DNA from 2 places in the Stenotrophomonas sp. YJH_SMC_37 genome. Region 2 is predicted to be linked to the other one. Evidence: riboswitches for the same ligand, from Rfam matches in the RefSeq annotation. Region 2 holds a riboswitch; the other holds the start of a gene.
The links. Region 2 has a riboswitch for glycine ahead of gcvP (aminomethyl-transferring glycine dehydrogenase). Riboswitches for the same ligand answer to the same signal wherever they lie in the genome.
Positions count from the first base shown of each region.

Region 1: it holds a riboswitch for glycine, as region 2 does, so the genes downstream of both, AC5P8J_RS13235 (trimeric intracellular cation channel family protein) here and gcvP (aminomethyl-transferring glycine dehydrogenase) in region 2, are expected to answer to the same signal.

Region 1 covers NZ_JCAFTG010000008.1:145,769-160,312, reverse strand. Annotated here, with positions in the region: gene AC5P8J_RS13270 (serine hydrolase domain-containing protein) at 1-431, opposite strand, end outside; gene AC5P8J_RS13265 (MarR family winged helix-turn-helix transcriptional regulator) at 597-1,097, shown strand; gene AC5P8J_RS13260 (DNA alkylation repair protein) at 1,094-1,834, shown strand; gene AC5P8J_RS13255 (DUF6616 family protein) at 1,890-2,228, shown strand; gene AC5P8J_RS13250 (hypothetical protein) at 2,341-2,598, shown strand; gene AC5P8J_RS13245 (3-deoxy-7-phosphoheptulonate synthase) at 2,894-3,967, shown strand; gene AC5P8J_RS13240 (DUF5076 domain-containing protein) at 4,253-4,564, shown strand; gene AC5P8J_RS13235 (trimeric intracellular cation channel family protein) at 4,650-5,267, opposite strand; glycine riboswitch at 5,350-5,455, opposite strand; glycine riboswitch at 5,469-5,558, opposite strand; gene AC5P8J_RS13230 (GIY-YIG nuclease family protein) at 5,599-5,874, shown strand; gene AC5P8J_RS13225 (hypothetical protein) at 6,056-6,508, shown strand; gene AC5P8J_RS13220 (NAD(P)/FAD-dependent oxidoreductase) at 6,590-7,870, opposite strand; partial or broken gene AC5P8J_RS13215 (NYN domain-containing protein) at 7,994-8,774, shown strand; gene AC5P8J_RS13210 (hypothetical protein) at 8,809-9,000, opposite strand; gene AC5P8J_RS13205 (glutathione S-transferase family protein) at 9,080-9,700, shown strand; gene AC5P8J_RS13200 (primosomal protein N') at 9,783-11,960, opposite strand; gene AC5P8J_RS13195 (hypothetical protein) at 12,373-13,377, shown strand; gene AC5P8J_RS13190 (DUF3106 domain-containing protein) at 13,370-13,945, shown strand; gene AC5P8J_RS13185 (MATE family efflux transporter) at 14,153-14,544, shown strand, end outside.
Region 2 covers NZ_JCAFTG010000017.1:34,043-48,586, reverse strand. Annotated here, with positions in the region: gene AC5P8J_RS18475 (hypothetical protein) at 1-155, opposite strand, end outside; gene AC5P8J_RS18470 (siderophore-interacting protein) at 238-1,134, opposite strand; gene AC5P8J_RS18465 (multidrug effflux MFS transporter) at 1,276-2,502, opposite strand; glycine riboswitch at 2,802-2,904, shown strand; gene gcvP (aminomethyl-transferring glycine dehydrogenase) at 2,967-5,834, shown strand; gene AC5P8J_RS18455 (VOC family protein) at 5,918-6,328, opposite strand; gene AC5P8J_RS18450 (amino acid permease) at 6,471-7,838, opposite strand; gene AC5P8J_RS18445 (helix-turn-helix transcriptional regulator) at 7,921-8,643, opposite strand; gene AC5P8J_RS18440 (catalase) at 8,758-10,848, shown strand; gene AC5P8J_RS18435 (hypothetical protein) at 10,871-11,344, shown strand; gene AC5P8J_RS18430 (hypothetical protein) at 11,452-11,733, opposite strand; gene AC5P8J_RS18425 (hypothetical protein) at 12,081-12,704, shown strand; gene AC5P8J_RS18420 (methyl-accepting chemotaxis protein) at 12,752-14,544, opposite strand, start outside.

The sequences.
Region 1 (14,544 bases), on a different contig from region 2:
AGCAGGCGCGGGGTGAGCTGGCGCCAGCGGGCATCTCCGGCCAGCACACTGTAGTCGGCGTACTTCTTCGGTTCCGGTGGATAGTCCGGCAGCGGTTTGTCCAGGGCGGTAGCGATGCTGGCATCCAGATCGATCCGCGCGTCCTGCGCCAGCTGTGCGACCAGATGGCCGAAAGCCATCTTGGTCAGTGACGCAGCGTACATCACGGTGTCGGTGCGCAGCGGCTCGCCTGCGGCGTTGCGTTCACCGTAGGCGGCCACATGCACCACCTTGCCGCCATCGATCACCGCCAGAGCCATGCCGCGCGCGTGGGCGGCATGCATCAGGCGCTGGGCTTCGGCATCGATGTGGGCCGGCGTGGGTACCGGGGGCGGCGCGGCCAGCACGGCCAGCGGGAACAGCGTCAGCAACAACAGGGCAACACGGCGCATGCGTGGACCTCCTGGCGGGACGTGGCGCGATGCTACCGCAGCTTCGGCTGCTTCCACCCCTTGTGCCAGGAGCGCGCCCTGCGTGGATCGGCGGCTGGCCCGGCCAGTCTTGCATTCTGTTGTGGCGTGAATATGATTAGGCGCCTAAACAGAACGGAAATCATGATGCTCGAGGCAAAGCATGGCGCCCTTCTGGACGAGGCCCGGCGGCGCGGCCACGCCAATGTCGCCCAGCTGCATCTGTGCTTCCAGTTGCTGTCGCTGTCCTCGACAATCGATCGCGACTGCGCCGCCCGGCTGGCACCACACGGGCTCAGTGAGGGTCGCTTCATCGTGCTGTTCCTGTTGCATGGGGCCGGCGGCACGTTGCCGCCCCACGTGCTGGCCGAGCGCGCAGGCGTGACCCGCGCCACCATCAGTGGCCTGTTGGATGGCCTGCAGCGCGAAGGACTGCTGCAGCGTCGCTGCGATGCCGAGGATGGCCGCCGCCTGCAGATCGTACTGACGGGACCGGGTAAGCGCTTGGCCGAGACGCTGTTCGACCAGCACACGCAGTGGATCGGTGGCCTGTTCAATGGTCTGGACTCCGATGAACAGCAGCACCTGTCGCGATTGCTGCATAAGGTCTGGCAGCACACCGATGCCGGACGAGAGCCTGCGGCATGAGCCCGGCGATTGCGGCGGAACGGCTGCATGCCCTCAACACTGGCAGCGTCGCCGCCACCCATCTGGCCGAATGCCTGGCAGTGGATTTCGCCGCGCTGCTGCAGGTGGTAGCGCCTGCGCTTGCACCGGAAGCGCTGCAACGCATGCAGGATGCTTCAGGCAAGGGCATCACACTGCGCATGGCCTTGGCTGCGCAACTGCTGCGTGAGGCGGGGCAGGGCGATCCCGTGCAATGGCAGGACCATGCGTCCGACACCGTGCGCGGCTGGGCCTGCTACCTGATCGGCAGCGATGCCCGCGCGACGTTGGCAGAGAAGCTGCAGCAGATGCGCACGCTGGCCGACGATCCACACTTCGGTGTGCGCGAATGGGCGTGGCTGGCGCTACGCACGGACATCGTTGCCGCGCCGATGCAGGCGCTTGAGTACCTGCAACCGTGGACACAGGAAACTTCGCCGTACCTGCGCCGCTTCGCCTGCGAAGCACTGCGTCCGCGCGGTGTCTGGGCCACACATATCGCGCTGTTCAAGCAGCACCCTGAACATGCATTGCCGATGCTGGAAGCACTGGCTGACGACCCGGAACGCTACGTGCAGGATTCGGTCGGCAACTGGCTCAATGATGCCGGCAAGACTCAGCCGAAGTGGCTGCGCGTGCTGTGCACGCGTTGGCAGCACGAGCGCCACAGCGACGCCAACGCCTACATCCGCAAACGCGCACTGCGCTCGCTCCGGTAGTGCCGGATGCTGGCCGACAACCCCGCAACCCCGTCAACCTCAAGGAAGAACCACCATGTCGCACACCTTCATCGAGCTCTATACCGCCACGCCGGCCTGGACCACACTGCCGCCCGAGCAGCGGAATGCCTTCTTCGCCCGTATTGGCGCCGGCATGCAGCAGTTCGATCCAGCCCGCATCACGCCGCTGGCGATGGGCCGCATTGCCAGGGACGTACCGCATAGCAGCGATGAACAGTTCTATGCGGTCTGGCGCTGCGCGAGCCGCGAGGAGGTCGATGCGCTGGTGGCTGGCATTGCCGCCACCGGCTGGCATGAGTACTTCACCACCACCCATGCGGTAGGCGCGATGGACAGCATGGCCCAGCACTTGGCCGACCTGGCCGCCTTGTAGCGGGGCGGCAGACGCCGGCAGATCCCGGTCCTCGGCATGGGTGGCACATGCGCCTGTCACCCGGACGCGGTAAACAGGACATTGCCCATGTCCATCCGCAGGGAAGTCGATCATGCAGAGCACGCTCCAGGTCACGCTGTTCGGCCCTCTTGGCGACAGCCCGGCGTTGCAGTTGCCGGGGCTCGAGGGGCCGTCGGTGGCCATCCAGGAATCGGCCCTGCGGCGGTTGGTTTCCGACCTCTACACCGCGCGTTCCCTGCTCAACCCCGAGCAGCTGGACGAGGCCCGGCAGGAACTGGATCGCGTGCTGGAACGCTGGGCCGACATCCATGAGGGCCTGCTGCTGGACGTGGAAGTGCATGGCAAATGAGCGACTTTGCGTGGTTACCGCCGCGTAGGCCGGGCTGGCGCGCATCTCGCTGAACCGCGTCCCCAGTTGCGTATGAAACATTTTGCACTGCGCAAAAGCTGTGCTATCAATAGATCCCATGAACGCAGCCCCCACCAGCTTTTACTGGTATTACTTTCCGAAGCCACCGGCGGAGGAAGGATTGCGCTCACCCTGAAGAAAGCTTCAGACGCATTCCCGAAAGCCGCCAGCGAACCTGGCGGCTTTTTTCATGCCGCCACGCTGGGGACCCCCAACGTTCCGGAGATCTCCCGCAATGCCCCCGCACACCGACGACCTGCGTATCCGCACCATCGAACCGCTGACACCGCCAGCCCAGCTGCTGGCGATGCTGCCCTGTGACGATGAAGCCTCCGACACCGTCAGCGCCTCGCGCGCGGCCCTGCACCAGATCCTGCATGGCCGCGACGACCGCCTGGCAGTGGTGGTAGGCCCGTGCTCGATCCACGACCCGAAGGCCGCCATCGAGTACGCCCAGCGCCTGAAGCCGCTGCGCGACGCGCTGGCCGGTGAACTGGAAATCGTCATGCGCGTGTACTTCGAGAAGCCGCGCACCACGGTGGGCTGGAAGGGCCTGATCAACGATCCGGACCTGGACGGCAGCTTCAGGATCGACAAGGGCCTGCGCATCGCGCGCGGCCTGCTGCGCGACATCAACAAGCTGGGCCTGCCGGCCGGTGTCGAGTTCCTCGATGTGATCTCGCCGCAGTACATCGCCGACCTGGTGGCATGGGGCGCGATCGGCGCACGCACCACCGAAAGCCAGGTACATCGTGAGCTGGCGTCGGGGTTGTCGTGCCCGGTCGGCTTCAAGAATGGCACCGATGGCAACGTGAAGATCGCCGCTGACGCGGTGGGTGCTGCGTCCAATCCGCATCACTTCCTGTCGGTCACCAAGCAGGGCGGCACCGCCATCGTGTCGACCACCGGCAACCCGGATTGCCATGTGATCCTGCGCGGCGGCAAGCAGCCGAACTACGACGCGACCAGTGTCGCCGAGGCCTGCCAGGTGCTGGCCAAGTCCAAGCTGCCGACGCGCCTGATGATCGACGCCAGCCACGCCAACAGCCTGAAGAACTCGGAAAACCAGCCAAAGGTGATCGAGGACATCGCCGTTCAGCTGGAAGACGGCGAACAGCGCATCGTGGGCGTGATGATCGAGAGCCATCTGGTCGGTGGCCGCCAGGAACTGGTGGAAGGCCAACCGCTGGTCTATGGGCAGAGCATCACCGATGGCTGCATCGACTGGGACACCACCGTGACGGTGCTGGAGCGGCTGGCCGCGGCCGTGCGCGCCCGCCGTGAAGTGAAGGTGTCCGAAGCCGCCTGATGGAAGCCGCCTGAGTGCGGCACGTGTGTGGATGGCGGCCAGCGCCTGCGGGGGTGCGGCCGCGATCAGGGCCGGTCGGAGTTGGAGACCGGCCCATCTGCACCGGCGATGCGCCTGGCGCTGCGCATGAGCGACAGCGCCAGGTACATCGCCGGGGTGGTGAGAACGATGGATGGGGCCTTCATGTAGCGTCGAGCCCGCGAAGCGCGGGGCTTTGTAGAAGATCCGCTCCACGTACGCTCCAGGTCACGTCACAATGCCACTTCCTGTTTGGTGGCCGCAGCCATGAAAGAACTGATCATTCCAGAAGCCGCACAGCGCGATGAGGATTCCATCGAGATGATCCGCGTGTGGATTGCCGAACGGGGATTGCATGCTTCGCTGAACGTTGGCCTGTATGGCGATCGTCCTGGCATTCGAGAGGAGCATGCGTGGGGACGCATCCTGGCAGACGTCGCCCAGCATGTCGCAGATGCTCTGGTCGTGAGTGGCGGGATGGACCGCGGCGCGGCGATCAACGCGATCAAGGATGCATTCGATGAAGAGCTGCGGGCGCCGTCCAGTGGGCGCTCGGGGGGATTCGTGGTCCGCCACTGAGGGACCAGATGGGCGCCGTGGCGCTGGAGACAGCGTCCCAACGCAACACGGCAACAAGCGCTGGGCGACGTGGAGAACGCGAACCTCAATGCACTTCGTCGTGATAGACGAACTTCGGCATTTCCCAGCGGTAGTGGATCGCCAGCAGGCGCAACGCGAAGCCGCCGCCGAGGCAGCACAGGATCGCGGTGGCGTCGGCCACGCCCCAGTGCAGCAGCAACAGATACGCCGCGCCGGTCAGCAGCGCGATGATCGCGTACAGCTCCTTCTGGAAGATCAGCGGCACCTCGTTGCAGAGGATGTCGCGCAGCACGCCGCCGAAGGCACCGGTCAGCATGCCGGCGATCAGCACGATCGGCATCGCATGGCCGGCCTCACGCGCGATCGAACACCCGATCAGGGTGAAGGCGATCAGGCCCAGGCCATCGAGCACCAGGAAGGTGCGGCGGAAGTGGTGCATCCAGCGCGCCACCCAGGTGGCGATCAGCGCCGCGCACACGGTGAAACCCAGGTACTCGGGATGCTTCACCCAGCCCAGCGGGTAATGGCCAAGCAGGATGTCGCGCAGTGAACCACCACCGAGGGCAGTGACGCAGGCGATCATGACCACGCCGAACAGGTCCATGCGGCGGCGGCCGGCGGACAGTGCGCCGGTCATGGCTTCGGCGGAAATGGCAATCAGGTAGATGACGGACAGCAGCATGGGACAGGCTCCGGGCGCGGTGGGGCCGGCCATGCGCGACTACCGCCACTGCCTGCGCAATGACGGGATGACGATGACCGGTGCCGCTCCCGCTGTCCTTTTGCCTGAGAGTTCAGCGGCATGGGCCGCGTGCCCCTTCGGCGGATCGTCCCAGGCGTGCCCGGTGACCTCTCTCCAGCTCGGCGAGTCGAATGCATGGTTGGTGGGATTCCAGCCCACCGGCCTGAGCGATCATGGGAGCCTGCGCCTTCGGCGGGCGCCAGCGCGGCGCCTCTCTCCTGCATTCGGGCGCCAGTATATCCGCTGCAGTGCAGCACGGCATAATCCGGGCATGACTCCGTCCCTCCGCCCCTGGTTCCTGTACCTGCTCGAATGCCGCGACGGCAGCTATTACGCTGGCATCAGCACCGACGTGGACGCGCGTTTCGCCGCCCACCAGGCCGGCAAGGGCGCGCGCTACACCCGGGCGCGGCCACCGCTGCGCGTGCTGGCCGTGCGCGAGTACCCGGACCGGGCCGCCGCGTCACGGGCCGAATGGCAGCTCAAGCAGCAGCCGCGCGAACGCAAGCTGGCCTGGCTGCAGGCCCCGGATCCTGCGCTTCTGTAGAGCCGAGCCCACGCTCGGCTCCGGGTTCTGTAGATTCACGCCATGCGTGGATGGGCTGCCGGGCCATGCGATGATCGCTCCGCGCCAAGCGCTGGAGACCCGGATGTCCACCTTTGCTTTTCAGCACGACTGTCGGTCATTGTCGTCGCTGTGGTACCCGAAACCGAAGGCGCCGTGAACGATGCGCGCCGCCGGCAAAGCATGGATCTCCATCGTCGTGCTGGTCGCCGGCATCGCGCTGTTGCCTGGCCTGCTGTACCTGCTCGGGCTGGCATTGGCAGGCGGTCGGCCGAAGCCGGCCGGCCGTGTGCCCAGTGGTGTGGCTGCGTGCAGCAGTGAGCCACGGGCGGGATACCACGCGATGAACCCCTGGCGCTTCACCGCCCAGTTCTTCGACAAGGACGTGATGAAGAAGGTGCCTGAAGTTGAGCGTGAGGCCTTCTGGATTGCCCGGCGCCACCTGTGGCGGCAACCGCAGCGCGGCATGCTGCGCTGGCATCTCAGTAGTACCGCATTGACGATCTGGATCACCCGGCATTGGAGTACCGCGCAGATTGCCGACACCGCGAGGAAGGAGGACCTCTGTCGGACCGGGTCGAAACGGTGGGTGTCCGGTGGCCCGATGAACCGGTAGATCCGACGCCATGCGTGGAGGGTGTTGACGGGGTCAGAATCCTTTCCTGCGGAAAGGGATCCGACCCCGCTGCGTGCAGCCCTACCGCTTCGGCTGCCGGTCGTCGCGGTCATCACCGAAGATGATTCGCGCACTGCGCTGGTAGCTCCAATACGCGACCGCCCAGTTCAGCAGCACCACGATGCGGTTGCGGAAGCCGATCAGGAAGAACACGTGCGCGGCCAGCCAGAACCACCACGCCAGCACGCCCGACAGCTGCAGTCGGCCCAGGTGCACGATCGCGGCCATGCGGCCGATGGTGGCGAGGTTGCCGTAGTCCGCGTACTTGAACGGACCGGGTTCGGGCTTGCCGTGCAGGCGCGCGCGGATGACCTCGGCCACGTACTTGCCCATCTGCTTGGCCGCGGGCGCCACACCGGGTACCGGCTTGCCGTCGGCCTGGCTCAGTGCGGCCAGGTCGCCGGCCACGAACAGCTCTGGGTGATCGGGCAGGGTCAGGTCCGGTTGCACCGGCACGCGGCCCGCGCGGTCCAGCGGCACGTCCAGCGTGCGCGCCAGCGGTGAAGCGGCCACGCCGGCGGCCCAGACCACGGTGCGTGCCGGCACGAACTGGTCACCGAGCGTGAAGCCCTGGCTGCCGATGTCGCTCACCGGGGTACCGGTCAGCACTTCCACCCCCAGCTTCTCCAGCTGCCGACGCGCCTTCAGCGAAAGCACTTCCGGGAACGAGGACAGCACGCGCGGCCCGGCCTCGATCAGCCGCACTTTCGCACTGGCCGGATCAATGTGGCGGAACTCGTTGCGCAGCGTGTGGCGCGCGATCTCGGCCAGCGTGCCGGCCAGTTCGACGCCAGTGGGACCACCACCGACGACGGCGAAACTCAGCCACGCCGCCTTCTTTGCCGGGTCCGGTTCGGCCTCGGCACGCTCGAACGCCAGCAGCAGCTTGCGGCGCAGCGCGATGGCATCGTCCAGCGTCTTCAGGCCGGGCGCATCATCGGCCCATTGGTCGTTGCCGAAGTAGGCGTGGGTGGCACCGGTGGCCAGCAGCAGGCTGTCGTAGTCCAGCGTGCTGCCATCGGCCATGCGGATCTGCCGCGCCTGCTTGTCGATGGCCACCACTTCGCCGAGGCGGACTTCCACATTGCGCTGGTGGCCGAGGATGTGGCGCAGCGGTGCGGCGATATCCGGTGCGGACAGGCCGGCGGTGGCCACCTGGTACAGCAGCGGCTGGAACAGGTGATGGTTACGGCGGTCGACCAGGGTGATGCGTATGCGCTCGCGGGCCAGGGCACGGGTGGCCCAGAGACCGGCAAAACCGCCGCCGACAACGACCAGGTGGGGAACGCGCTCGCGACTCATCGACTCACTCCAGTGGGGGCATCGGGGGAAGCGCCTGGCATCTTCGCACGGCGGCCACCTGTCACGTCAGCGCCTGCCCGGATCGGCGATACTCGGGTTCAGGCAGCCGCCCGTGAGGAGCCCATGAGCGAACCGGAAAAGCGCATCGCCCTGTTGATCGACGCCGACAATGCGCCGGCCTCGAAGATCGACGAGGTCCTGGCCGAAGTCGCCCGCTACGGCGTGGCCAACGTGCGCCGTGCCTACGGCAACTGGAAGAGCCCGCGGTTGAAGGGCTGGGAAGCGGTGCTGCACCGAATATGCGATCCGCCCGATCCAGCAGTTTGCCTACAGCAAGGGCAAGAATGCCTCGGACATGGCGATGGTGATCGATGCCATGGACCTGCTCTACGCACGCAACCTTGATGGCTTCGCCATCGTCTCCAGCGATGCCGATTTCACTCCGATGGTGATGCGTCTGCTCACCGATGGCGTGAAGGTGTACGGCTTCGGCGAGAAGAAAACGCCCGAGCCGTTCGTCAACGCGTGCTCGAAATTCATCTACCTGGAAGCACTGGGCCAGACCCATGCCAGCGTGCCGGATACCGAACAGGCCTCCAGCGAACAGGCATCGAACGAGCCGGTGGCCAACGACGATGCCCGGCCACGCAAGAGCGGTGCGGAAATGCGCAGCGATACCCGGCTGGTGAAGATGCTGCGCCGCGCGGTGTCCTCGGCCGAGGGCGAGGACGGCTGGTCGCATCTGGGGCCGGTTGGCAGCCAGATCGGCAACCAGGCCTCGTTCGATCCGCGCAACTATGGTTACGGGAAGTTGAGTGACCTGTTGGCGGCGATCGGCCTGTTCGAACTGAAGAAGGACGGCAAGTCGTCCTACGTGCGCGCGCTGCCGAAGAAAAACCGGTAGTGCTGGCCGCTGGCCGGCACATCACCCAAACCAATCAGATCACCCGTGCTTCCGAATTCGCATAGCCGTCGGCGAACCCGGTGGCGAAATCCTCAATGCCGTTGAAGGCCAGCAGCAACAGGCCCGCACACAGCAGCAGATTGCGATTGGAGCGGCGGTAGCCCAACACCAGCATCCCCAGCCCTGCTGCCAGCAGAACGTAGTTCAAAGCATCCCATGCAGTCACGTCGTCTCTCCCTGTGGATGGGCGTATCGTAGCGTTTCCGCGCCACCGTGGCGCACTGCTGCAGGCAAGGAAATCCGCAATGTTGAAGATCTGGGGCCGCCGCAATTCCAGTAACGTCCGCAAGGTGCTGTGGTGCGCCGAGGAGATCGGCCTGCCGTATGAATCCATCGAAGTCGGTGGCAGCCACGGCGGCACGCAGACGCCGGAGTACCAGGCGATGAATCCCAATAGCCTGGTGCCGGTGATCGAAGACCATGGCCTGCCGCTGTGGGAATCGAACGCCATCGTGCGCTATCTGAGCGCACGCTACGCATTGGGCACGCTGTACGCCGAAGACCCGATGGAGCGTGCCCAGGCCGAGAAGTGGATGGACTGGAGCACCTCGCGGATGGCGCCGCTGTACAGCGACCTGATCTGGGGCATCATGCGCACCGCCCCGGCCGACCGGGACGAATCGCGGATCAATGCCGCGATCGTGCGCGCCGGCGATTACCTGGCGATGGCCGATGCCACGCTGGCCAAACAGCCGTGGCTGTCGGGCGACAAGTTCGCGATGGGTGATATTCCGCTGGGCTCGCTGATCTACGCCTGGTACGAGCTGCCGATCCAGCGGCCGGAACTGCCGCACCTGGCCGAGTGGTACGCCCGCCTGCGCGAGCGGCCGGCCTACCAGCGCGGCGTGATGTCGCCGCTGACGTAAGCACTGCCCGGTGCTGAAACGCAGCCGAGCATGGCTCGGCTCTACGGTAGTGCCGAGCCATGCTCGGCAGTGCTCTACGGGATCAATACAGGTCCGTTGGATCCACATCCAGCGACCAGCGCACCTTGCGTGCTTCCGGCAGCGCGTACAGCTGTGGCACCAGCTGCGAAAGCACGCCATGCAGTGGCGGCCGCTGCATGGCAGACAGCAGCAGCTGCGTACGCTGGTAGCCAGCGCGGCGTGGCATCGGTGCTGGCATCGGCCCGTAGGCCTCGACCACGTCCTGCTCGCCCAGCAACTGTCGTGCGGCCAGCAGGAACGCATTGGCATGCTCCACCTGCTGCGCTTCGGCGCGCATCAGCGCCAGGTGCGCGAATGGCGGGAATCCTGCGGCTTGCCGCTGATTCAACTCCGCCTGTGCGAACGGGTGGTAGCCACCGCTGACCAGCGTTTCCAGCAGTGGATGCCCGGGGTGATGGGTCTGCAGCCAGACCTCGCCGGGATCACGTGCACGACCCGCACGGCCCGCCACCTGGATCAGCTGCTGCGCCAGCTTCTCGCTGGCGCGGAAGTCAGCGGAGAACAGGCCTTCGTCGATGCCCACCACCACCACCAGGGTCAGCTTCGGCAGGTCGTGGCCCTTGGCCAGTATCTGCGTGCCGACCAGGATGCCGGGCTGGTCGCCCAGTCTCGCCAGCTGCTGTTCCAGTGCATCGCGACGTGACGTGGTGCCGCGGTCGATGCGCACCACAGGGACGTCGGCGAAGGCCGCGGTGAGATGCTCTTCCAGGCGTTCGGTGCCGATGCCCTGCGGTTGCAGCGCCAGGCTGCCGCAGGCCGGGCATGCCAGCGGTGCCGGTTGTCGCGCGCCGCAATGATGGCACTGCAGGCGGCGGCCGCCGCCATGCACGGTCATCGGTGCATCGCAGCGGTTGCACGGTGCGGTCCAGCCGCAGTCGTGGCACAGCAGTACCGGCGCGTAGCCACGCCGGTTCTTGAACACCAGCACCTGTTGGCCGCGCTGCAGGTGCTCGTCGATGCCGGCCAGCACATCAGCCGAGAGGCCATCGTGCAGCGGCCGCTTGCGCACATCGAGGATGCGCACACGCGGTGGCCGCGCATCACCGGCACGCTGCTTCAGGCGCAGGTGGGTGTAGCGCCCGGCGTAGGCATTATGCAGCGTTTCCAGCGAAGGGGTGGCACTGCCGAGCAGCACCGGAATGCCGAGCGCCTTGGCCCGGACCAGAGCGAAATCGCGCGCGTGATAGCGGATGCCGTCCTGCTGCTTGTAGCTGCCGTCGTGTTCCTCGTCGATGATCAGCAGCCCGGCCTGCGGCAATGGCGTGAACACCGCCGAGCGGGTGCCGACGATGACCCGTGCCTCGCCGCGCGAAGCCGCAGCCCAGACGCGCGCGCGCTCGTTGTCGTTCAACCCCGAATGCAATGCGTGCACGGCGATGCCAAGGCGGCCGCGGAAGCGTGCCAGGGTCTGCGGGGTCAGACCGATTTCCGGCACCAGCACCAGCGCCTGCCTGCCCTGCGCCAGGCAGTGGATGATGGCCTGCAGGTACACCTCGGTCTTGCCGCTGCCGGTCACGCCATCCAGCAGGAAGGGCTGGAAGCCTTCGGCGGCATTGATGGCGGCCACCGCTTCGGCCTGGTCCGGGTTGAGGGTGGGGCCGGGCAGCGGCTGCGCATGCTGCGGTGCCACCGTCATCGCCACGCGCTCGGCCAGCGCACGCTTGGCCAGGCTGCGCGCGGCGGTGCGCCAGTCCTCCATGCGTTCGCCCAGTACATCCTCATCCACCACGGCCCCGGCCAGCAGTTCGGCCAACTGCCGCGGGCGGCTGCCGGCGCGCAGCTTCCCGCGCTGGGCATGGCCTTCGGGGGTCAACTGCCAGCCCCAGTGGTGGGTGTCGGGCAGGGCTTCGCCATGACGCAGCGGTCCTGGCAGGGCGGTGCTCAGTACCTCGCCCAGCGGTGCGTGGGTGTAACGCGCCAGCCATTGCAGGCTCTGCCACAGCTCCCCCTGCAGCAGCGGCTGCGGGTCGCACCAGGCCAACGCCTGGCGCAGTCCCCGGCCGTCGTCGGTCTGGCCGTGCCCCACCACCACCCCGACCAGCTCGCGGTTGCCGAACGGCACCTTCAGGCGGCAGCCGACCGCAACCGTGGGGCCATCGCCCTCCGGCGACAGGTAGTCGAACAGACGGGGCAGGGGGACGGGCAGGGCGACCTGCAGGGTCGGAAACGGTGAAAGCATCGGGCCAGTGTACCGGGCCATGCGCGCGCGAATGGCGGGGTGGGAGACGGCGGAGCGACGCCCGTTGAATCATAAATGTCACCTAAATGTCGGTGTCCATTGGAGATTCAGGCTTATCCACATGTTCTGTGGATAACGTTGTGCGTTACCGGTCGACGGGAACGCAGGAGGCCGATGGCGACGAGCTCACGCTTGGGTTGGTCAAAAAATAGCCACACTTAAAAACTATTCAAAATCAACAGCTTAAGTGTGAAACATTGCTGAAACAGAGTGAATTCAGCTGCTTGCCGCAGTTTCCCGCGCCGGGAGCGTGGTGCTGTGCACAACCTGCAGCACGAAGTATCCGTGGGCGCAAGTCCTACGGGCGTCGATTGCCTGCCGCTATCATTCCCCCAGACCTTTGGAGTGACCGATGACGGCTGTGCCCGCCCCTGTTTCCTCGACCGCGGCCGGCGCGCTGTCGGCGTTCCTGCGTGGCGTCGAGCGCCGCGCCCTGGTGGTGGCTGAGCTGCAGTGCGGCGATGCCGCGCGCGCCGAACAGACCCTGGTGGCAGTGATGCGCGCGTTCGCGGCCGTTGCCAGCGACCTGCCGATGGCGCAGTGGCCGACCCGCTTCTGGACCCTGCTGGGCCAGCGCCAGGCCCTGCGCGAGCCGATGGGTGGCCAATGGGCGCCACCGTTGGCCGCGCTGGCTGCGATGTCGCCGCTGCCGCGCCTGGCGCTGCTGCTGCGGGTAGGCGGCAGCCTGGACGAGAGCATCGCCACGCGCGTGCTCGACCAGGACGAGGCCGGCTACCAGCACCTGCTGGCCGATGCCTGCCCGCGCGATGCCCAGGGCCAGCCCGATGCCGCGGCCTGGCGCCAGTTGGCCGAACAGGTACAGGCGCGTATCCGTGAACTGCCGGCCACGCGCCTGCAGCAGCTTCAGCAGCCGGCGGCACCCGCCGCCCACAATGAAGCGCCGACCTCCAGCTGGCGAGCACCGCAGCGGGACGAGCGCGCGGCAGCCCATGGCAAGCGCCGTCGTACGGACGCCAAGCCGCGCTGGCGTGGTCCGCTGATCCTGCTGGTAACCGTGGCGGTGCTGCTGGCCGCTGCGCTGGGTTGGCGCTACCTGCAGGGACGTTCCTTCGGCAACGATGCGCCGCTGCCGGAAGGCGTCGTGGGCGAGGCCGGTCCGGTGACGGTGGAAGCCCTGCCACCGAGCAAGGTCGACGCCACGCCGGATGCAACGCATGCCCAAGCCAATGACGACGCAGCGATGCTGGCCGATCGCGACTACCCGCTGGTTGCCGATGCTGACCTGTACGCATGGACCGCCGCGGGCGGTCCGCTGCCGGTGGACGAATCGCAAGCCAAGCTGAGCCGACCGGAGCCGGCCAGTGCCACGCTGGAAACCGCCGCCGCCGATGAATAAGTCCGTGTTCGCCAGCCTGTTGCTGGCCTTGCCGCTGTCCCTGTCTGCGGCGCCGCAATCGTTGAACGTGCCATTGCCGCCGCCATCGCCGGCCACCCCGGCCGTGCCGCCGGCTTCGACCGCGGCACCGGCTGGCTTTGCCCAGCTCGATCCGCAGCAGCAGCGCCAGCGCCGCGCCGACTACGCCGCCTGGCGCGCATTGCCGGAAGCCGAGCGCGAGCGCATCCGCCAGGCCGCCGCGCGCTTCAATGCGCTGCCGGCCGATCAACAGCAGCGCATGCGGCAGCAGTTCCAGGCACAGGACCAGGCGTTCCGCGACGGATGGCGGCTGGGCCCGCAGCTGGGCCTGGAGTTCCCCAAGCTGCACGGACTGTTCGGATTCGTGCCGCCGGAGCAACGCGAGTCGGCGCTGGCCGTGCTGCGCCAACTCAGCCCGGCGCAGCTGGCCCAGCTGACCCTGGTCGCGCAGCGCACGCCGCCGCAGGAACGCGATGCGGTACGCAGCGCCTTCCTCGCGGTACCCGCCGCCGAACGCGACAGCTGGCTCAAGCGCCAGGCCGGGCAGTAGAAAAAGGGGACGGAGGGGATTAAGTCGCATTCGGCACTGACTGGCCTGATACGACTTAATCCCCTCCGTCCCCTTTTTGCTTGGGGCAGCCGCAACCCGGCATTCACGCCATGTCATGGGAATGCACGCGCTGCCCGCGTAAGATGGGCGCCCGCAACCCGGTGCCTGTGCCCTTCGCGCGCAACCGCAGTTCGCGTCAAGCACCTTATGTCTACTGCAACCTCCACGCCGCGCTTCAGCAAGGAAGTCGGCGCCACCGGTCTGCTCGCCCTGCCGCTCGTGCTGGGCCATGTGTCCACCGGTCTGATCTCCTTCGTCGACAACGTGATTGCCGGCCACCACGCCACGGCCACCCTTGCCGCAGTCACCATCGGTACCGCCCTGCTGTGGCTGCCGATGCTGATTCCGATCGGCACCCTGATCTCGCTCACCGCCTCGGTGTCGCAGCTGCACGGCGCTGGCCGCGAGCGCGAGATCGGCCCGCTGTTCCGCCAGGCGCTGTGGCTGGCGTTGGGCTTGGGCCTGATCATGTTCACCTTCCTTACGGTGGTGCCGCCGCTGCTGCCGGCCTTCGGCATCGCACCGGACATCGTGCCGGG
Region 2 (14,544 bases):
CCATCGCGGCGAACGACACCGGCCAGCAGGGTGCGCTGCGCGTCGCGCAGTTCGGCATGCGGCTCCACCGGCGACGCCTGCGCGGCTGCCTTGTTGGCGGCCTGCTTTTCCTGGCGACGGCGCTGGTCGCGGCGGGTCTTGGAGCTGGTGGACATGGTGCGGTACCGCTGCGAAGGGGGCGCAAGGATAACGCACCCCGCCCGCAGCGCTGCTTCACGCGTGCTCGATCCAGCACGGTCAGTCCAGCACCTTGCCGTGCCGCCAGTAGCCCATGAAGGTGATCGCGCGGCGGTCCAGCCCGCAGTCGCGGACCAGGTGGCGACGGATCGCCATTACCGCCGCCGCCTCGCCTGCCACCCAGGCATACAGCGGCCCGGCCACGCGGGTATCGGCCTGCTCCCAGAGGATCTGCGTATCGACGTCGATCTCCTCCAGCGCATCGCCGGCAGCCGCGCCCGGGGCCGCTGCCAACCGCGCCTGGACCGCCTGCAGCAACGGCTGTCCGTAGGCGGCCCGCCCGCGCGGCAGCCAGACCAGCTCGGCGCTGGAGGGCGCCTTCAGGTGCACGGCATCACCGGCCTGCGCCACCTCCAGCAGCGCCAGCGTGCGCGGCGGATCGACCATGGCCGCCAGTTCCTCGAGGATGCCGGCCACCGCCGGCAGCGCGGTTTCATCCGCCACCAGCAGCACCTGGCCGACTCCCATCGGCGGTTTCCATTCCCAGCCTTCGCTGCTGTCGGCACAGTCGGCATCGGGGGCCAGCAGCACTACGCGGTCGCCCGGGCGAGCGTGGACGGCCCAGCGCGAGGCCGGCCCGGTTTCGCCATGCAGCACGAAATCAACGTCGACCTCGCCCTGCTCGGCACGCAACTGCCGGATCGTGTAGGTGCGCATGGGCGGGCGCTGGTCGTCCGGCAGTGCCCGGTAGCGGGGATACCAGTCCTCGCCGCTGGGCACCGGCGGCACGTCCTGGCCGGGCAAGGGGAAGAACACCTTGATGCGCTGGTCCGGGCCTTCGGTCTTCATCCGCGCCACGTCGGCACCGGTGAATACCATGCGGTCCAGGGAAGGAGAAAGAACGCGGCGCTCCTTCAGCGCCACCTCGAACAGGCGGTAGGTCTGCTGCGCAGCCATGGGGGAACCTCATGCAACGACATCGGATCGGCTGGCTGTCGTGCATCCACGCACCGGCTGGCTGGAGTCCCCAGCCTAGTCCGGTCGTTCCTCGCCGCAAGCGTTACGGGCATCGCGGCGTGCCCTACCCCTGCGCGCTGCTCAATCGCCCGTGCAGGCTGCCTGCGCCGCGCGCTCAAGCCGGTGCTCCCAGTACCAGAACACGAAGCCGGCGCCAAAGAACGCGGCCTGGCCCAGCGCCAGGTGCAGCGGGCTGGCACTGAGCAACGGCGACACCACGCCGGCCACCACGGTGCTGATCATCAGCTGCACGAAGGCCTGCAGCGACGAGGCCAGGCCGCGCTGGTGCGGATACATGTCCAGCACCGCCAGCGCCAGGATCGGGAAGATCAGCGCCATGCCCATGCCGCCCAGGAAGATCGGCAGCACTGCCCACGGCAACACGAACTGCGGCGACAGCGCCACGTAGCCGACATTCAGCAGCGCCGACAGCGCGCACAGGCTGAAACCGATGGCGACCTGGCGGGTGGGCGTGGTGTGCCCGGCCATGCGCCCGGACAGGAACGAGCCGGTGGTCATGCCGCCGATGGTGGGGATGAACAACCAGGCGAAACCGCCCTCGCCCAGGTGCAGGTGCTGCATCACGAACACCGGCGCCGACGAGATGTACAGGAAGATGCCACCGAAGCCGATGCTGCCGGCCAGCGCCAGGCGCAGGAAGCGCGGGTTGAAACCGATGCGCACGTAATCGCGCATCAACGCGTGCGGCGACAACGGCACGCGCGCTTCGACCGGATGGGTCTCCGGCAGGTAGCGTGCAGTGGCTGCCAGCAGGACCAGCGCGAACACCACCAGGAACCAGAAAATCAGCGGCCAGCCGGCGCCACTGAGCAGGATCCAGCCACCGATGATCGGCGCGATGGCCGGGGCGATGCCGAACAGCATCGACACCTGGCTCATCAGGCGCTGCGCGTCGTGGCCATGGTAGAGATCGCGGATCACCGCGCGGCCGACGATCATGCCGACACCCGCCGACAGGCCCTGCAGCGCGCGGAACGCCAGCAGCGTGGCCAGATCGGTGGACAGCGCACAGCCCACCGAGGCGCCGACGAACACCACCAGGCCACCGAGGATCACCCGCTTGCGCCCCCACGCATCGGACAGCGGGCCATGCGCCAGGCTCATCAGGCCATAGAACAGCAGGTACACGCTGATGGTCTGCTGCACCGCCACCTCGTCCACCGACAGGCGCTGCGCCAGCTGCGGGAACGCGGGGAAGATGGTATCGATCGAGAACGGGCCGAACATGGCCAGGCCGGCAAGCAGCAGGGCCATGCGGCGGGTGGAGGGAGCAACGGCGGCGGTCATGAAGGAAGCGTCCGGCAGGGCCATGCGCGGCACGCACGGCGGGCGCCGGTCCCGCTGCAACGGGGACGGCGCCAGATGAATTCGGGTATCCGCCCATCATAGGTGGGGATTGCGCCCGATGCCATGCAGCGGTGCACAAAACGCACGGCCGGGCCATCGGCCATTCAGCCGCGGGCCCGCGCCGGGGCGCGGCCAGCGGGCCCGCAACGGGCTATAATCGGCGGGCAACACGGTGGGAGAAGCGGAACACCGCTGCCGAAGGCGCAACGCCCGTAATCGCTCAGGCCCGATACCACCCGTAACAGAACTCTGGAGAGACCGGTTCGATCCGGCGCCGAAGGGGCACGAAGCCGCGGTTTTCCGCGCTTCCAAACTCTCAGGCAAAAGGACAGAGGGGCGCCCCGCAGACCGCCGACCGGCGGCTTGTGCCCGTGCGTGTGCCCTTTCCTGACGGATCCTTCGCCATGTCCCAGAACACCCCTTCCCTGCGTGAGCTCGAGCACCACAATGCGTTCGTCGAGCGCCACATCGGCCCCAACGATGCCGAGATCGCGCAGATGCTCGACGTCGTCGGCCACGCGTCGCTGGATGCGATGACCGATGCCATCGTGCCGGCCAAGATCAAGTCGCCGGCGCCGCTGGCGCTGCCGGAGTCGATGACCGAAGTGCAGGCACTGGCGAAGATCCGTGCGATCGCCGACAAGAACACCGTGCTGCGCAGCTTCATCGGCCAGGGCTACTACGGTACCCACACCCCGAACGTGATCCTGCGCAACATCCTGGAAAACCCGGCCTGGTACACCGCCTACACCCCGTACCAGGCCGAGATCTCGCAGGGCCGCATGGAAGCGCTGATCAACTTCCAGACCCTGTGCGCCGACCTGACCGGCATGGAGATCGCCAACGCCTCGCTGCTGGACGAAGCCACCGCCGCCGCTGAAGCGATGACCCTGGCCAAGCGTTCGGCCAAGTCGAAGTCGGACACCTTCTTCGTGCACGACGCCGTGCACCCGCAGACCCTGGAACTGCTGCGCACCCGCGCTGAACCGATGGGCATCGTGCTGCGCGTCGGCACCCCGGCCGAAGCACTGGAAGCGGAAGCCTTCGGCCTGCTGCTGCAGTACCCGGACACCTTCGGCCAGGTCGGCGACTACAGGGCGCTGGTCGATGCCGTGCACGCGCGCGGCGGCCTGGTGGCCGTGGCCACCGACCTGCTGGCACTGACCCTGCTGGCCGCCCCGGGCGAATGGGGCGCGGACATCGTGGTCGGCAACAGCCAGCGTTTCGGCGTGCCATTCGGTTTCGGTGGCCCGCACGCCGCCTTCATGGCCTGCCGTGACGCCTACAAGCGCTCGATGCCGGGCCGCCTGATCGGCGTTTCGGTCGATGCCCAGGGCAACCCGGCCTACCGACTGACCCTGCAGACCCGTGAGCAGCACATCCGCCGCGAGAAGGCCACCTCCAACATCTGTACCGCACAGGTGCTGCTGGCAGTGATGGCCTCGATGTATGCGGTCTACCATGGCCCGGAAGGCCTGACCCGCATCGCCCGCCGCACCCACCGCCTGGCCGCCATCCTGGCAGCGGCACTGCGCAACGCCGGCGTACAGGTCGGTGGCGACTTCTTCGACACCCTGCACGTCACCGGCGTGCACGCCGATGAGATCCACGCCAAGGCACGCGCCGCAGGTTACAACCTGCGCGCGATCGACAGCGACTCGGTCGGCATCAGCCTGGACGAGACCGCCACCCGCGCCGACGTGGTCGCGCTGGCCGCCGTGTTCGGCGCGCAGGCCGACATCGATGCGCTGGACGCAAGCACCGCCGACGCGCTGCCGGCCGGCCTGCTGCGCCAGTCTGCGTTCCTGACCCATCCGGTGTTCAACACCCACCACAGCGAGCACGAACTGCTGCGCTACCTGCGTTCGCTGGCCGACAAGGACCTGGCGATGGACCGCACGATGATCCCGCTGGGCTCGTGCACCATGAAGCTCAACGCCACCGCCGAGATGATCCCGGTGACCTGGCCGGAGTTCTCGCAGATCCACCCGCTGGTGCCGGCCGACCAGGCGCTGGGCTACAAGGAACTGATTGATTCGCTGGAAGCGATGCTGGTCGAATGCACCGGCTACGACGCGGTCAGCCTGCAGCCGAACTCCGGCGCACAGGGCGAGTACGCCGGCCTGCTGGCGATCCGCGCCTACCACCGCTCGCGCGGCGAAGGCCACCGCGACATCTGCCTGATCCCGGATTCGGCGCACGGCACCAACCCGGCCTCGGCGCAGATGTGCGGCATGAAGGTGGTGGTGACCAAGACCGATGCCAACGGCAACGTCGACGTCGAGGACATCCGCCTCAACGCCGAGAAGTACAGCGACCGCCTGGCCGCGATCATGATGACCTACCCGTCCACGCACGGCGTGTTCGAGGAAGAGGTGGTCGAGATCTGCGAGATCATCCACAAGCACGGCGGCCAGGTGTACACCGACGGCGCCAACATGAACGCCCTGGTCGGCGTGGCCAAGCCGGGCAAGTGGGGTTCGGACGTTTCGCACCTTAACCTGCACAAGACCTTCTGCATTCCGCACGGCGGTGGCGGCCCGGGCGTCGGCCCGTGCGCGGTCAAGGAGCACCTGGCGCCGTTCCTGCCGGGCAAGCTGGGTGACAACGGTCCGGTCGGCATGGTCAGCGCGGCCAGCTTCGGCAGCGCCTCGATCCTGCCGATCAGCTGGATGTACATCGCGATGATGGGCCGCGAAGGCCTGCGCAAGGCCACCCAGGTCGCGCAGCTCAACGCCAACTACATCGCCAAGCGCCTGGCGCCGCACTTCAAGACGCTGTACACCGGCCGCAACGGCCTGGTGGCGCATGAGTGCATCCTCGACGTGCGCCCGCTGGAGAAGACCAGCGGCATCGGCGCCGAGGATGTGGCCAAGCGCCTGATCGACTTCGGCTTCCACGCCCCGACCCTGAGCTTCCCGGTGGCCGGCACGCTGATGGTCGAGCCGACCGAGAGTGAGTCGCTGCACGAGCTGGACCGCTTCATCAACGCCATGATCCAGATCCGAGAGGAAATCAGCGCGATCGAAGACGGCCGCCTGGACCGCGAGGACAACCCGCTGAAGAACGCGCCGCACACTGCCACCGCAGTGACCGCCAGCGAGTGGACCCACGCCTACCCGCGCGAACTGGCTGCCTTCCCGCTGGCCAGCCTGAAGCAGAGCAAGTACTGGCCGCCGGTGGCACGCGTCGACAACGTGTACGGCGACAAGAACGTGATGTGCGCCTGCATCCCGGTCGATGCCTACAAGGACGATGAAGTCGAAGCGTGATTGACGGAACGGCCCGCGCAAGCGGACCGTTTTCGTTTACGGTAGCGCCGGGCCATGCCCGGCGAGCGCAGCGGCTGAACCGATCACGGATCCGGCATCTGCCCCAGGCTCAACTGCCACGACACCCCGAAGCGGTCCTGCACCCAGCCGTAGCGGTTGCTGAAATCGTACTCGCCCACCGGCATCAACCAATGGCCGCCCTCGCCCAGCACGCGCGCGGCGCGCTCGAACTGCTCGGCGCCGGAGCACTCGACGAACAGCGAGATCGACGGGCTGAAGGTGAAGTCGTGCACGTCCAGGCTGTCGAAGCACAGGTAGTGGGTGCCACCGAGCAGGAAGATGGCCTGTCGGACCTGCCCGGGCACGCCGGCACCGGCGCCGTCCGGATGGCGCTGCATTGCCAGCAGGCGGAAATCGGCGAAGGCCTCGGCGTACAGGGCCAGGGCGGCCTCGGCCTGGCCGGTGAACATCAGGAAGGGGCGACTGCGCAGCATGCGGTACTCCCGGTCGACGGGCCGCTGGCGGCCCACCTGCGCACAGTGCCACGCGGAGTGTGTGCCTGTTGTAGAGCCGAGCCCATGCTCGGCTGGCGATCGCGCAAACAGCAGCCTCGACCGTAGGGTCGGCTCTACAGAATCACGCCTCGCGCATGCGCCGCGCGATGGCGCTGCCGGCGGCGATCGTGGCGGTCAGCGCAACCATCGACAGGAACTGCAGACGGGTGTGCGCCTCGCTCAGCAGCAGGCCGAAGATCAGCGCCAGGATGCCCAGCGCGCACACGGTCAGCCACGGGAAGCCCGCCATGCGGAACGGCAGCCGGGTACCCAGGCGATCCGCGCGGCGGCGCAACACCAGTTGTGAGACCAGCGACAGCGTCCACACCAGCAGGCAGGTCGAACCGACGATGTTCAGCAGCACCGGCAGCACCCGGTCCGGGAACAGCAGTTCCATCACCGTGGCGGCGAAACCGAACAGGACGCTGGCCAGCACGGCGATGACCGGCACCTGGCGCGGATCGGTCCAGCCCAGCACGGCCGGGGCTTCACGTCGCTGCGCCAGCGAATACATCATGCGCGAGGCGCCGTAGAGGTTGGCATTGAGCGCCGACAGCAGCGCGATCACAGCGATCAGGGTGATGGCGGTGCCTGCACCCGGAATACGGGCAATGTCCAGCACCGCGGCGAAGGGCGACTTCAACGCTTCGCTGGTCCACGGCACCACGGCGATGATCACGCTCAGCGAGCCGATGTAGAACACCAGGATGCGCCACGCCACGGTGCGGATGGCACGGGCGATGCTGCGCTCCGGATCTTCGGTCTCCGCCGCCGCAACGGCCACGATCTCGGTGCCGCCGAAGGCAAACACCACCACCAGCAACGCCGCGCCGATCCCGGCCAGGCCCTTCGGCGCAAAACCACCATGCTCGGTGAAGTTGCTCAGCCCAGGCGAGGTCACCTGCGGGAGCCAACCCATCAGCAGCGCCACACCGATGGCAATGAACGCCAGGATCGCCGCCACTTTCAGGATGGCGAACCAGAATTCGAACTCGCCGAAGTTCTTCACCCCCAACAGGTTGATGGCGGTGAAGAACAGCATGAAGGCCAGCGCCGCCATCGGTACAGGTACTGCTGGCCAGACCGTGGCCAGCAGACCGGCCGCTCCCACCGCCTCGGCGGCGATCACGATCACCAGCTGCACCCACCACAACCAGCCGACGGTGGCACCGGCGGTGGCGCCCATGGCATCGGCGGCATAGACCGAGAACGCGCCGCTGGTCGGTTTGGCCGCCGCCATTTCGCCCAGAGCGTTCATCACGATGATCACCAGCGCGCCGGCGACCAGATACGACACCAGGACCGCCGGACCGGCCGCCTGCACACCCACGCCCGAGCCGAGGAACAGCCCGGCGCCGATGGCGCTGCCCAGGCCCATCATGATCAGCTGGCGGGGCTTGAGCGAATGTCCGAGGCGGGACGGCGAAGCGGTCGGAATCGAGTTGGGCATCGGCAGGGCTGGCGGCGGGCTACAGGGGCGACACCTTACCCTGTCCCATGCCCGCGGGGATAGGCACAGCGCAGCAGGCGGCTCAGGCCAGTGCCGGCTCTCCGACACTGCCACCAATACGGGCGCGGTAGGCACGCGGCGAGAAACCGGTTTCAGCCTTGAACTTGCGGGTAAAGGCGCTCTGGTCGCTGAAACCGCAGGCCTGGCCGATGCTGGCGATGCTCTCGTCACCGTGCAGCAGGTGCATGGCCATCTGGATCCGCAGCCGGGTCAGCACCTGCTGCGGGGTCATCTGGAACACCTTGCGGAAGCTGCGCTCCAGCTTGGACAGCGAGAAGCCGGTGATGTCCAGCAGGGTCTGCATGCGCACGTTCTCGGCGTAGTGCGCGTTGAGGTGGGCCAGCGCCAGCCGCAGCTGCTCGTACTGGGTGCCGAGGCTGTCCTTCTGGCCCAGGTCGCGGGAAATGCCGATCAGGCCCTCGATGGCGCCATCGACCAGCAGCGGGCGCTTGCAGGTCAGGCACCAGCCCGGTTCGCGGTTGGCGAACAGGTGCAGCTCCATCAGGTTCTCGATCACCTCGCCGGACAGCACGCGGGCATCCTGGTCGACATAGTCCGCGCTGAGGCCGGTCGGGTAGATCTCGGCCGCGGTCCGCCCGATGACGTCCTTGCGCGCGCGCAGGCCCAGCCGTCGCAGCATGGTCTGGTTGACGTGGGTGTACCGCCCCTGGCGGTCCTTGATGAAGAACAGCACGTCCGGGATGGCGTCGAACAAGGCTTCGATGTCGGCGGGCTCGACTCGCATGCGGCAAGCATACCCGAGCCCGCTTTTGCCCGTACGTTCACCTTTGCCGGACCGGGGTTTAACGGGCTCGGTTCCAGTGTCGTGGTTCCCTTTGACGATCCGGAGCCACCCTCCATGGCCGCCAGCAAGCCGACCGGCAAGCGCGCAACCACCCCGCCCGAAAGCCACCCACGGGGCAATGGCGATGAGCTCCACCAGCAGGCCGGGGGCAGCCATCCGGTGATGACCACCGATCAGGGCATCCCGGTGGCAGACAACCAGAACTCCCTGCGACAGGGGCCTCGGGGGCCCACGCTGCTGGAAGACTTCATCCTCCGCGAGAAGATCACCCACTTCGATCACGAACGCATTCCCGAGCGCATCGTGCACGCACGTGGCAGCGCGGCACATGGCTACTTCGAGTTGACCCGGTCACTGGCCTCCCATACCCGCGCGCGTATCCTGACCGAGGTGGGGGTGAAGACACCCGTATTCACCCGTTTCTCGACCGTGGCCGGTGGCGCAGGCTCGGTGGATACCCCGCGCGACGTGCGCGGCTTCGCGGTCAAGTTCTATACCAAGGAGGGCAACTGGGACCTGGTCGGCAACAACATTCCGGTGTTCTTCATCCAGGACGCCATGAAATTCCCGGACCTGGTGCACGCAGTGAAGATGGAACCGGACCGTGCCTTCCCGCAGGCCGCCTCGGCCCACGACACCTTCTGGGACTTCATTTCGCTGATGCCCGAGTCGATGCACATGATCATGTGGGCAATGAGCGACCGTGCCATTCCGCGCTCGCTGCGCATGATCGAAGGCTTCGGCGTGCACAGTTTCCGCCTGCTGAACGAGGCAGGCGAGTCGACCTTCGTCAAGTTCCATTGGCGGCCAAAGCTGGGCATCCAGTCAACGGTCTGGGACGAAGCGCTGAAGCTGCAGTCAGCCGACAATGACTTCCATCGCCGCGACCTGTTCGAGGCCATCCAGCGCGGCGACTTTCCCGAATGGGAGCTGGCGGTGCAGTTGTTCACCGAAGAAGAAGCCGACGCATTCCCGTTCGATCACCTGGACCCGACCAAGATCATTCCCGAATCGCTGGTGCCGTTGCAGGTGATCGGGCGCATGGTGCTGGACCGTTGGCCCGACAACTTCTTCGCCGAGACCGAACAGGTGGCGTTCTGCCCGGCCAACGTGCCGCCGGGCATCGACTTCAGCAACGACCCCCTGCTGCAGGGCCGCCTGTTCTCCTACCTGGACACCCAACTGCTGCGCCTTGGCGGCCCGAATTTCCACCAGATCCCGGTGAATGCCCCGAAGTGCCCATTCGCCAATCATCAGCGCGACGGCCACATGCAGATGCAGGTGCCCAAGGGCCGCGTCGCCTATGATCCCAGCTCGCTGCAGGAGGACTCACCGCGTGAGACGCCTGCGGGTTTCCGCAGCCACGCCAGCGCCGACGATGGCTGCAAGGGCCGTACCCGCGCGGAGAGCTTCGCCGACCACTACAGCCAGGCCCGCATGTTCTTCCGCAGCCTTGAAACGCCGGAGCAGGCGCACCTGGCATCGGCGCTGGTGTTCGAGTTGTCCAAGGTGGAAACGCTGAAGGTGCGGGTACGTACCGTCAGCCACCTGCGCAACATCGATGACTCACTGGCGCGGCGCGTGGCCGATGGTCTGGCCTTGCCCGCCCTGCCCGACCCGGCACCCACCGCCACCCCGGCGCGGGACATGCCTCCCGCTCCCGAGGTGCGTGTGATCGGACGCAACAAGCCTACCCTGCAGGGTCGCTGCATCGGCATTCTGTTCGACGAAGGCTCCGACGCCCGCATCATTGCCAGCCTGAGCAAGGCAGCCAGGAAAGCAGGTGCAGACGTGAAGCTGGTCGCGCCCAAAGTCGGTGGCGCCACGCTGAGCGATGGCGCGATGCAGGCGGCGGATGGGCAACTGGCAGGCACGCCATCGGCTGTGTTCGATGCGGTGGCCGTGGTGCTGAGCGTAGAGGCATCAAAGGCATTGTCGAAAGAGAGCGCCGCGCTGGAGTTCGTCAGCCAGGCGTGGGCACACCTGAAGGCCATCGCCAGCGACGCGGGAGGCCAAGCGCTGCTGAAGGCGGCGCGGGTCGGCAACGATGCCGGCATCGTCGAAGCGGAAGACGCCAAGGCATTCCTGGCGGCGGCCGCCACCCGCCAGTGGGCGCGTGAGCCCAAGCTGCGCCTGCTGGCCTGACCACAACGACAGGAGAATAGTCATGCCCCGTGGTGACAAATCCGCATATACCGAAAAGCAGAAGCGCCAGGCCGAGCACATCGAGGAAAGCGAACGTGATCGCGGCGCGAGTGAAGGCACCGCCGAGCGCATTGCCTGGGCCACCGTGAACAAGCAGGACGGCGGCGGCAAGCGTAGCGGCAGTGCACGCAAAACTACAAAGAAGGCGACCCGCAAGAAGACCGCCAAGACGTCGACAACCAGGAAGACGGCAGCGAAGAAGGCGCCGGCGAAGAAAGCGGTGGCAAAGAAGGCGGTGGCAAAGAAGGCACCGGCTCGCACGACCGCGACAAAGAAGGCCGCAAAGAAGACAGCGAAGAAGGCTGCGGCAAAGAAGGGGAGTACGGCCGCCTCGCGGAGCGCCGCCGCGAAGAAGGCGGCGGCTACCCGTGCCCGAAAGGCAGCGACACGCAAGACCGCAGCGAAAAAGGCTGCCCGAACGCGGAGCAGAGATTGATCGTCCCCGAAAACGGGGAACAGCCCGCGCCCGCATCGCAGGCGCGGGATGTGTGGCGCAGCGCCTACTCTCGCTGGGTCGGTCCCAAGCGACCCGCGCACCTTACCTCAGCGGGACGGCCCCGCCGTCACTGCGGCTGAGGGCACCGGCACGGCAGCCGCCTGCAGCGTGCGCAACGCCGCGATCGGAATGGCCTCGGCACGCCGCTGCTGCGGCCACCAGACGAACAGGAACGCGCTGCTGGAACCGAGCAGGCGCGCAGTGCCCGGCAAAGGCGCGCGGTCGCCGTTCAACTGCAGGCGGATCACTTCGCCGCTGCCAGCGTTGTGGATCTGCCCCCCGCGCACCGTCACGTAGTTCGCCGCGCCCAGCGCCATGAAGGCGGCCACGCCAGGGTCATCGTGATCAGCGGGCGCCGGCCTACGTCCTCTCATATGGAGGAGTGAAGACCGAGCGATAACGGCCGTACGGCATCGGTGACAGCGCGACTCACCTGCTCTGCCATCCAGAGACACTCGTGGCTCAGGCACACCGATGAAGGCAGTGCATGTCGCGCAGTTTGTCGTAAACGGCTATATCCCGTGCAGAGCAATCCGGAAGTCACCTGGCACTGCTGATCGCCGTCAGGGCCTCCTCGCTGGGCTCCCTCAAGGACAGATCATCGACATCCACCACCCTGTAGCTTCGCTCGGTGGTAGCGGCTACGTTGATTGACCCACTGACAGGGATAGTTGAGATGAAGAATGTGAACCGAGTTCTGGCGGCCAGCGCGCTGATGCTTGTACTGGCGGCATGCAGCAGTTCCCAGACCGCCAACAAGGGCAATTTCGGCAAGGCTATTCAGAAATATCTTGATACCAAGAACGGACTCTGCGCTGCTTTGCCCGCGCGGGAACTCCCCTTCAGACTGGCCAACGATGGCAGCTTGGGAGAGCGCGCGCGCCTGCAGGCCAACGCCTTGGTCGAGGCCGGGTTGCTGAGCCGCCAAGCATCTGAAATGAAATCGATGTTTGGCACATCGACCGTACCGGCTGGCGAGTACGCGCTTACTTCCAAAGGAAAGAAGTTCCTCGTAGAAGGCGGCGCAGAAACAATTGCAGGTCAAGCAGCGTTCTGCACCGGCAAGTTCAGGGTGACAGAGGTGGACACCTTTACCGAGCCCAGCGAGATGATGGGCGTGAAATTGTCTCAGGTGAACTTCCGCTACAAGGTCGAAGATGCGGACAGCTGGGCCAGATCGAAAGAGGTCCAGGCCAGCTACCGTAACCTAGCGGATCAAGCCAAGGACGAAATCGATGGCAAAGCGACGCTCGTGCTGACCAACGACGGCTGGATGCACGAGCGCTTGTTCAAGCGCTGAGGGCTTCTCGGTCGGCACGGCACTTTGCCGTGCCGACGCGGTGACGGTCAGGCCGCGCGCGCCACCACGGCGCGGGCTGCACCGTCCTGCTCGATCTGGAACACCGACACCGACGTGGTCAGTGCATGCGCCTGTTCCTCCAGCGCGCGGCTGGCGGCAGTGGCTTCTTCCACCAGCGCAGCGTTCTGCTGGGTCACCTGGTCCATCTGCACCACCACCTGGTTGACCTGCTCGATGCCGGCGGCCTGTTCCTTGCTGGCCGCTGCGATGTCGCTCATCAGCTGCGTGGTGCGCGAGCTGGCCTGGGCCACGCGTGCGATCGCGGCTTCCGATTCAACGGTCACCGCCAGGCCACTCTTCACCTTGGCAGCGGCGTCTTCGATCAGCTCCTTGATTTCCTTGGCGGCGACACCGGCACGCTGCGCGAGCGTACGCACCTCGCTGGCGACCACCGCAAAGCCACGCCCCTGCTCGCCCGCGCGCGCGGCTTCCACTGCAGCATTCAGCGCCAGGATGTTGGTCTGGAACGCGATGCCGTCGATCACCGTGGAGATTTCCGAGATGCGCGCCGAGGACTGATCGATTTCGCCCATCACCGATGCCATCTGTGCCATCGCCTGCTCGGTCTCGCGCACGGCGGCGCCGGCAGCGTGCGCTTCGCTGTCGGCCTGACGCGCCAGTTCGGCGTTCTGGCGTACGGTGGAGGTCAGCTCCTCCATCGACGCGGCCGCTTCTTCCAGATTGGCCGCCTGCTGCTCGGTTCGGCGCGACAGGTCGTTGTTGCCAGCGGCCAGTTCCTGCGCCGCGTTGTTGATGCTGTCGGCAGCCACCTGGATGCCGCGGACGATGCCGGTCAGCTGCGCGGTGGTGGTGTTGGCATCGTCGCGCATGCGCGCGAACACGCCTTCGTACTCGCCCTCCATGCGTGCGGTCAGGTCGCCATGCGAGATCGCGCGCAGCACGTCGGAAACATCGGCGATGCTGGCCTGCGAACTGGCCATCATGCCGTTAAGGTGCTCGACCATCGTCTTGAACTGGTACTGGAAGGCCCCGGCATCGCCACGCATGCTGAAATCGCCGGCGCGTGCGGCACGGGCCAGTTCATCGATCTGCGCGTTGATCGCCATCAGGCTCTGCTTCACCGCGGCCAGGGTGCGGGTCAACGTGCCCTTTTCGCCCGGATAGTCCGGCAGGTCGCGGCTGAGGTCACCGATGGCGTAACGCTGCATTACTTCAGCCATCAGCAGTTCCACCTGCACGTGCGATTCGACCAGGCTGTTGGTGGCCTGCACCATGCGGCCGAAATCGCCGGGGAACGCACTGGCGTCCATGCGATAGCGGATTGCGCCGGCCTCGTGCTGTTCCGCCATCTGCAACTGCGCGCCGATCGCCGCCTGCACACTCTGGCGCACGCTGGCCATCGCCTCACCCAGCTGGGTCAGCTCGTCGCGGCCACCGAGGCGGAACTCCTGGTCCAGCTGCCCCTTGGACAGGCGCTCGGCCAGGTTCACCGCGCGCGCCAGCGGACCGGTCAGGCTGCGACCGATCATCACCGAGGCGCCGATGCCAGCAAGCAGCGCAACGCCGCCCAGCACCAGCAACTGCAGCAGGCTGCGCTCGCCCAGGCGGATCGCCTCGGCGGCAGCCTCACGGCTTTCCTTCTCCTCGAAGTCCACGCCATCGGACAGCGCCTTGTTCCAGCCGTTGGCGGCGTCCTGCACCGGGCCCAGGGTCAGCGCCACGGCACCGGGATAATCGCCCTGCTCCATCAGTTCGCTGGTCTGCTTGTTGAGCGGGCGAGCAACGGCTCGCTTGGCGGCGATGGTTTCAGCGATGGCCT